DNA from 4 places in the Polycladomyces zharkentensis genome. Region 3 is predicted to be linked to each of the others. Evidence: predicted binding sites of a transcription regulator. Region 3 holds the regulator's gene; each other region holds the start of a gene.
What was found. The regulator Rex, encoded in region 3, represses fermentation and respiration genes when NADH is low (regulators of the CRP and FNR family bind a similar motif). The targets are predictions, from matches to a motif close to TTGTGAAATATTTCACAA.
Positions count from the first base shown of each region.

Region 1: the regulator Rex is predicted to act here: its motif matches at 658-675, upstream of JQC72_RS05075 (ubiquinol oxidase subunit II).
Region 2: the regulator Rex is predicted to act here: its motif matches at 897-914, upstream of JQC72_RS05035 (hemerythrin domain-containing protein).
Region 4: the regulator Rex is predicted to act here: its motif matches at 1,293-1,310, upstream of qoxA (cytochrome aa3 quinol oxidase subunit II).

Region 1 is NZ_JAFHAP010000005.1:120,036-122,243, forward strand. Features, by position in the region: gene JQC72_RS05070 (aldo/keto reductase) at 1-332, shown strand, start outside; gene JQC72_RS05075 (ubiquinol oxidase subunit II) at 741-1,616, shown strand; gene qoxB (cytochrome aa3 quinol oxidase subunit I) at 1,654-2,208, shown strand, end outside.
Region 2 is NZ_JAFHAP010000005.1:109,642-111,849, reverse strand. Features, by position in the region: gene JQC72_RS05035 (hemerythrin domain-containing protein) at 282-824, opposite strand; gene hcp (hydroxylamine reductase) at 1,498-2,208, opposite strand, start outside.
Region 3 is NZ_JAFHAP010000009.1:164,362-166,569, reverse strand. Features, by position in the region: gene tatC (twin-arginine translocase subunit TatC) at 1-589, opposite strand, end outside; gene JQC72_RS11190 (redox-sensing transcriptional repressor Rex) at 647-1,315, opposite strand; gene JQC72_RS11185 (molybdopterin-binding protein) at 1,434-2,208, opposite strand, start outside.
Region 4 is NZ_JAFHAP010000010.1:46,108-48,315, reverse strand. Features, by position in the region: gene JQC72_RS11525 (polysaccharide deacetylase family protein) at 1-604, shown strand, start outside; gene JQC72_RS11520 (hypothetical protein) at 790-1,071, shown strand; gene qoxA (cytochrome aa3 quinol oxidase subunit II) at 1,343-2,208, shown strand, end outside.

The DNA of each region.
Region 1 (2,208 bases), on a different contig from region 3:
AACGGGACCACCGATCCCACCGGCCGATCGAGTGGATGAAAGAAGGTGTGAAAGCGGTTCAGCGGTTGAGATTTCTGTACGAAGGAACGGACCGGACCATTGGTCAGGCAGCCATTCTCTTCTCTTTGGCGAGCCCCGCGATCAAATCGGTTTTGCCCAATATCACCAGTGAATCGAACTTGCGCGAATTTGCCGAGGCGCCGGAGAAAACGCCGCTGACAGAAGAGGAACTGAAGATGATCGAAACGTTGTGGGAAACTGGCATGAAAGAGCAATTGAAACAGCCGTTCTCCAACAGCAAAATCAAGCCGACACCCGTGGCGACCCGTTAATCACTGCACCAAGAATCCGGTAAACTCGGGCGGGGATCTGTCCCCGCCTGGATTCATCCCACTGTCGGCATATCAATTTTCGTTTTTTGCTGCGACGAGAGTCTGTTGAATGACATTCCTTTGAGCTGTTAAGTGACAAAACTGTAACCGCAATGTCGATATTCTGTGAACACCTCTTTTTTTGTGATATCCATCACAATTACTTCGCCCGATACCACTTACACTCATTTACACAGACAAAAAATCAGTTTGGTTATAGGAGATGGTTTTTGATTAGTTAAATGACAAAGCGATAACGAAACGCCGATATTCTGCGAATCACATTTTGTGAAATCCATCACATTCACTTCTTATGATACCGCTTACATCATTCCACAGATTCAATCTGACTACGGGAGTGTGAAACCTGTGAAGAAAACAGGGATATCAAGTCGGCTCAAACACGTTTTTTTCAGCTCCGTTCTGTTATTTCTGTTACCTGGATGCAGTGATCGATTTGTCCTGTTTGATCCTGCCGGTCCTGTAGCGCATACAGAATATCGGTTCATTGTGCTTTCAGCGATTTTGGTCTCGCTGGTAGTCATTCCCGTCCTTGGTCTCCTGATCTACATTGTGATCCGTTACCGGGATCGCCCTGGAAATCAGGCCCCTTACCAACCCAACTGGACGGACAGCAAAATTTTGGAAGTCATATGGTGGGGCATTCCCATACTGATCGTCGCTATTCTTGGCGTATTTACCGTTCGGGACACATACGCACTGACCCGGCCACCGACAAATCAGAAGCCCATCACCATACAAGTGGTTTCGTTGGATTGGAAGTGGATGTTTCTTTATCCTGATTCAAAGATCGCCACTGTCAACTACTGTGAAATTCCCACAGGAGTACCGGTGCAATTCGTGTTGACTGCAGACGCACCCATGAACTCATTCTGGGTTCCACAGTTGGGTGGACAGATGTACACCATGCCGGGAATGGAGATGTATCTTTGGTTGCAGGCAGACCGTCCGGGCGTATACGACGGTAAAGGAGCCAACTTTACCGGAAAAGGATTTGCACACATGAACTTTCAAGTGGTTGCCAAACCGAAGTCTGAATTTGAGTCGTGGGTAAAAAAGGTCAAAGCATCAGCACCTGCTTTAACGAATGAAAAATACAATCAGCTCGTCAAGCCAAGTATTGTCAACCGACAATCTTATTCCTCTTACCCAACCTCGCTATATCAAAATATCGTCGATAAAAACGGAGGAAAGTATTGGCACACAAATCATGAGCACCATTAAATCCTCTGGAAAGTGATGAGAAAGGTGGAAGTGGAGGATGTTCAATCAACTTGTTGGGTACTTGCGAGAAGCTGACCCCTTGATCCAGATGTCAGCAGTTGCGATTGTTTTCACTCTGATCGGCATCGTGGCCGCGCTGACGTACTACAGGAAATGGGGATGGCTGTGGCGCGAATGGATCACGACAGTTGATCATAAAAAGATCGGGATCATGTATCTGATTTGCGCCCTGTTGATGTTGTTTCGTGGCGGTGTGGACGCTCTGCTGATGCGGACCCAGCTCGCTTTTCCAGGCATGAATTTTTTGGACGCACAACACTACAATGAAATCTTTACCACACACGGAACCATCATGATATTGTTCGTGGCGATGCCCTTGCTTTTTGCCATGATGAATATCGTGGTACCGTTGCAAATCGGCGCGCGTGACGTAGCCTTTCCCTTCCTGAACGCCGTAAGTTTCTGGTTGTTTTTCTTTGGCGCATTGCTGTTTAACCTTTCCTTCGTACTGGGCGGCTCTCCTGATGCCGGGTGGGTCAGCTATCCGCCTTTGGCGGAGTTGTCGCACAGCCCGGGACCGGGAATCAATTAT
Region 2 (2,208 bases), on a different contig from region 3:
ATACACGCAAAATGTTGGATTGGGCTCGGTTAGAAAAGCTTCATCACCATCATGTCCAATGTCCGTGCGTGGACAAGGGGGGTATGGACACCTCATCTGAGCCTGTTTGCATGTCTATTTAAGCGTTATCTAAGTGCAGTATTTCAAAAAAAATAAGTGGTTTCTTCGCTGCTTCAAGGAGAAACCACCTTTTGTTTTTTTTGGCTTGGTTCTTCATGGATTCTTCACTCTGTTTCGGTGGCAATCATGGCAGGAAAACAGACCATAAAATTCTTCAAAGACTATACGGTTTGCATTTTTTTCGCCAGAAGATCTTTTTCTTCAGACGAAAGCAACTGTTCTGCCATGGGGAACAAAACATTTTCTTCTTTCATAAAGTGCTGTGACAAGATATTGTAGGCTTGAATCATAAATAAGCCGATTTTCTTTGCCTTTTCTGTATCAACGGGCGCGGTCGCCTGATCAATCTTTGCGATAAAGGTTTGCAGATATTCCTTTCCTTTTTGATGCTCATATTCCATTACCATCAGTGGTCCTGATTCCCTGCCGATGTATGAAGCCATCATCGGAAATAAATACTTTTCTTCCCGTTCAGAATGAGCGTGCAATTCCCGCTCAAAACGAACGGCTTTCTCCCTCAATTCATGCAATGCACCTTGCCAGTCTGCAATGTGAGTATCGTCTCCGACTCCTTCTGCCGATTGATACAATTGCTCCATTTGTTCCCTTAACGGAATATGTTCTTGCTTCAGTCGGGTCAGAGCAGGACACAAAGGAATGTCCTCTCCGACCCTCTGGCCGCAATGAAAAGGCATATCATTCATGTTCTTTCCTCCTGGTCCGTTTCGTTTGATGCTGTAGCTTGATGTTATGGTAACTGAATTTGTGTTTTCGTATTATGACAAACATCACAACAGGGATGAATCAGGTTTAAGAATGGATCAACCCAGTACCAAGCAAACAAGGCACTGTCAGCAATGCCTATTCTCCCTGTTCATGATGAACCGCCTGTTTCGTCCTAGGTCTCCCTTTTCCCCATACACTCTGCCTTCCAAGGTGTCCACTGTGTTTCCCATCACACGATGGCCTACATTTGTGAGGATACTGATGTAAAAATATAAGATCCCACTTGCACCAAGTGAGATCCAACATTGTCAAGAGCCCTTGGCCTTCTCGGCCACATCCTTCTGTATGAAACCAAACGTGACTTGCTCCGCACGGCTAAAGCACCAGAGGCCTTCTCGCTTCATCTGGCGTGGCAACCCACATCCATCCACGATGGCTTCGTCCAAGCCTGGGTAATGTTAGTTTATTGAGTTTGCGCTCGCATAGTATTTTAAGTGTTTTCGTACTTCTAGGCTCGATTGTGCTAAAATTCTGTCGGACTTGCGAGAGCTGAGGCCCTCCCGCGTCCGACGCTCGCTTTCATCCCAACCCTAAAGGGCTGGGTTTTCCCGCTCGCTCTTTATAAACGGCCAAATCCTGTAGCGCTCCCTTTTAAGATGAGATGGTCAGATGTGCTGAGCTCTCCGTTAACATGGCTTGCATATCTGTTTGTACATCACCAATCAATTTTAAGCCGAATCTCTCTTGCAATACTTGCAACACACCTGGTGAAATAAACTCAGGAGCTTTTGGTCCAATACGGATATCTTGAATACCCAGGCTGAACAACCCCAATAGGATGGCAACCGCTTTTTGCTCAAACCAAGATAACACGATACTGACTGGCAGTTCGTTTACCTCACATCCAAATGCTTCAGCTAGTGCAGCCGCAATCTTCACAGTGGAAATCGAATTATTGCATTGCCCCAAATCAATATAGCGTGGAATATCCGTACCTGGTACTACTCCGTAATCTACATCGTTAAAGCGGAACTTGCCGCAAGAAGTGGTTAGAATAACCGTTTCTGGTGGCAAGGATGTGGCTAATTTCCGATAATATTCACCACCTTTCCCCGGAGCGTCACAACCTGCAATGACAAAGAAGCGCTTAATTTTTCCATTTTTCACAGCCTGGATCACTTCCGGTGCCATTCCTAGCACGGTCTCATGGTGGAAGCCTGTAACGAGTTCTTGATCAGACTCTATATTCACTTCCGGAAGCTCTAAAGCACGCTTGATCAATGGTGTAAAATCATCATTTTCAATTTTTTGTACTCCTTCAAGCCCAGCTACATCATAAGAGAAGAAGCGGTCTGCATACGT
Region 3 (2,208 bases):
CCAGCGCCAAATAGGCAAACCGGCGGAATTTCTTCAATAATGCCGGTGTGATGACAGAGAGCCGCGTCAAAAACATGACCAAAATCGGCAGCTCAAACAAAAACGCGATCGGGAAGACGATGTTGAACATAAATCGGAAATAATCATACAACCCGTATGTCTCCTGGGCCCCCAACTCCTGCGTCAAATTGGCCGAGAACCCGATCACATAAGGAAAAATCACCTTGTAGGCGAAAAGCAAACCGCCAAAAAACAAAAGGATCGCGAGTGGAATGTAGCTGAGCGTCACTTGGCGTTCGCGCGGACGCAAACCGGGTTCGACAAATCTCCAAATGTGATATAGTGCAACGGGCAACGTAAAGATCACCGCGATGAGAAACGCCGATCCCATGTAGATGCGAAACGCCTCACCAGGTGAAAAGATATGAAACGAAATGTTGGCCGGAACGTCCTTTTTCACCCAATCGATAATCGGCCCCGCGTATAGAAACCCCACAACCAAAAAGATAAAAAAGAACACCAACACCCATATGATCCGTTTGCGCAATTCGGCCAGGTGCTCCGTCAACGGCTGAGTCTGATCATCCATCGTTGGTCAAACCTTCCCTTGTCGTATTCAACCGTTTGTCCACGATGTGATCCCCCATCACAGGTGGTCTGCGGATGAGGGTTCGCGATCTTCTTCGGGCGGAAACTTTTTCAGGAAATAGATCAGCGTCTGCAATTCCGTCGTCAAATCGATGTGGTGGATCCGTACATTGGGTGGTGCCGTCAGCCGGGCAGGCGTAAAGTTCAAGATCCCCCGAATGCCCGCGGCCACGATGCGGTCCGTGACTTGCTGGGCGGCATTGGCCGGTACCGTCAGGATCGCCACCTCGACGTTGTGCAGTTCCTTCACTTCCGAAAAACGATTGATCGAAAAAATCGGGATGCCGTCAATCTCCTTACCCACTTTGTTGGAATCGATATCGAATCCCGCCACGATCTTGGTATTGTGACTGCGGTAGAAATTGTACCGCAACAACGCCGTGCCCAGATGACCGACACCGACCAAGACCACGTTGGTCACTTCGTCCTGCTTGAGGAAATCCCGCAAAAACTGAAGCAGATAATTGACGTTGTACCCGTATCCCTTCTTTCCCAACTCTCCCAAATAAGAAAAATCACGTCGAATGGTTGCCGGGTCGATCTGCAAGGCTTCGCTCAGCTGGGCAGAAGACACACGTTGCTTCCCGATGGCATGCAACTTCTCCAAATATCGGTAATACAGGGGTAACCGTTTCGCGGTTACTTGGGGAATCTTCTGATCAGCCATTTTCGCCTCCATACCCGAACGGTCCGTTGAGACCGTGTATTCTCCATTAACCGGATCGTGCAATTTTCACAAAGTGTTGCTATCAACATCATACAACGGAGCCATTCCGCCTGCAAGATCAACACGCATGCAGGCCACCGTGCCCCAATGTGATAATATCCTCCCGCGTGATTTTCTCACCTGCCAGGATACGAGGCAAAAAGACGTCAAACGAAGTAAACGGATCGTGCAACACACATCCGGGAAGCCCCATCAACGGAATCCCACGATAGTAGGCGATCAACAACATCGAGCCGGGCAACATCGGGCTGCCGTAACTGACAATGTCGGCTCCCAGTTCGGCGATGGCACCCGGTGTGCGATCATCCGGGTCGACCGACATACCGCCGGTGACGAGAATCAAGTCTGCGCCCTGATCGGCAAACGCCCGGATTTGTTGGGCGATCATCTCCTTGTCGTCATCGGCAAACGTTTGCCCGATCACTTTGGAACCGTACCGTTCCACTTTGTCCCGTACGACCGGACCGAAGCGATCCTGAATCCGACCGTGGTACACCTCGCTTCCGGTCGTCACAACACCGACCCGGTGCGGACGGAAGGGCAACACCTCCAGCACGGGATGTTCCTGCCGACCGGCAATCGTCTCCACTTGCTTGATGCGGCTTTCCGGTACCACCAACGGGATCACGCGGGCGGCTGCCACCCGTTGACCCGCCCGGACCGGCGTGTGCGTTTTCAACGTGGACAGAACCACGTGTTCCACACGGTTGATCGCCGTCAACGTCGGGACATCCACCCGGAGCAAACCGTCAATCCGCGACACGATGTCCACTTTCCCCTCTTTCGGAGGGGTCAGCTCCAACACCTCGTCCGAGCGCATCGCAGCGCGGGCG
Region 4 (2,208 bases), on a different contig from region 3:
AAAAGTCGTGGCGCTCACCTTCGATGACGGACCGGATACATACTACACGAATCAGGTGTTGAATATCCTGAAAAAAGAAGGCGTTCACGCCACCTTTTTTGTCACGGGAAAAAATGCCCAAGCACATCCGGAGATGATCCGGCGGATTCTTCAGGAAGGACATGTGCTGGGCAACCATTCTTGGAATCATCCCGATTTGACCCGTTTGACGCAAAGTCAGGCGGTTGCGCAGATCGAACGGACCAATACGGTCATTTTTAAATTGACAGGCATGCGTATGCGGTTGTTCCGTCCACCGTACGGAAAGCTGAATGATCAGCTCAAACAGCGGTTTCATCAGATGGGATACACCATCGTCAACTGGAGTGTGGATACCCGCGACTGGGCGGGTACGCCGGTCGCCAAAATCATGCGTTATGTCCAGCACCAGACGGGACCGGGCGGCATCATCCTGCAACACTCGGCGGGGGCACCCGGACATTTGGACAACACGATCAAAGCGTTGCCGCGTATCATAAAATACCTCAAATCGCACGGCTACGAAATCGTCACGATCCCCGAGTTGCTGGACAAACCGGCTTATATGGGCATCCCACACAAATGAACACAAACACCCCATGCAACTGCATGGGGTTTCACCTCTTCTCCTTCCTTGCTTTTCCGCTATCAGTGTAGAGCCAATCGTTTGCAACATTTAAGTTTTCCAAGTCGATCCGCTGCGGGATCGACTTTTTTTGTATCCAATTCCGGTGACTTGCCCCACTCGACTAAGCACCGGAGGCATCCCCTTTGTTCTCCTTGGGCTTTTCGCTTCATCCGGCGTGGCAACCCACATCCATCCACGATGGCTTCACAGGCCCGGGTGATTTTCTCGCACTTCTCGACTTCATCGTAACCATATTCCGGCGGACTTGCGAGAGGGACAAGGCCCTCCCGCGTCCGACGCTCGCTTTTATCCCAACCCTGAAGGGTTGGGTTTTCCCACCGCTCTTTATCAATCAAAACGATTCCTGTTCATCCATTTCAACAGGGATTTTTGATGAAAAAAAGCAATTTATTCCATATATGTGACGTTTTTATCGACAAATGGTGGCTGATTTGTTTCATCTTGTTGAATTTCGTTTGAAATCGAGCTGAAAGCGGGGACTGCACAGGAAAGGATTTGATATGATGGGATGGAATCAAAATCCTTTACAAGGCCCTAATAAATCCTGAAACATCCTGAAACTGCCGGTATTTACCGGAAGCCAACCGAAAGAGAAGAAGCATTGGCGAAATCATATGATATACTTATGTGAAATTTTGAACAATTTTCGTCAATGCGGGAAAGGGGATAACGACGATGGAGCCATTTCGCAAACGTCTACGTCAATGGCTGACACTGGTCGGCTTGTCGGCGGTGTTGCTGCTGGCGGGCTGCAGTCGTGAACAATATGTGGTACTGGATCCGAAAGGCCCTGTCGCGAAACAACAATATGATCTCATCGTCTGGTCGTTCGGATTAATGTTGATCATCGTTTTGGCGGTGTTTGGGATTTTTGCGTACGTGATCATCAAATACCGGGCCAAACCGGAAAACAAAGGCTACGAACCGCCGGATCAGGAGGGCAGCAAACTTCTCGAGACGATCTGGACGTTGATTCCCGTCGCAGTCGTCATCGCATTGGCAATTCCTACGGTGAAGGCGACATACGGCTTGGAAAAACAGCCTTCCAGTGACAGACCGCCGATGACGATCAAGGTGACGTCGGCGGATTGGAAATGGATTTTCCGCTATCCCAAAGAAGGGATCGAAACCGTCAACTACGTGACGATTCCCGCCGATACACCGGTTCGGTTCGAGATGGACGCGGTGGGACCGATGAACTCGTTTTGGGTTCCTTCACTGGGCGGACAGGAGTATACCATGCCCGGCATGGTGATGAATCTGTGGTTGCAGGCGGATCAACCCGGTGTATATCAAGGGAGAAGCGCCAACTTCTCCGGTAAGTATTTTACCCATATGACCTTTGACGTGATCGCCAAGTCGCCTGCGGATTATGACAAATGGGTTCAGCAGGTGAAGAAAACTGCGCCGAAACAGACGGAAGCGCAGTATCTTCAGTTGTTGGAGCGCGGTTTGGCGAAGAAAATGACCTTCTCTTCCTATCCTAAAATTGCTGATCAAGCGGGATTGATTGGGGAAGTCAAAGGCATCCGGGAGAAGAT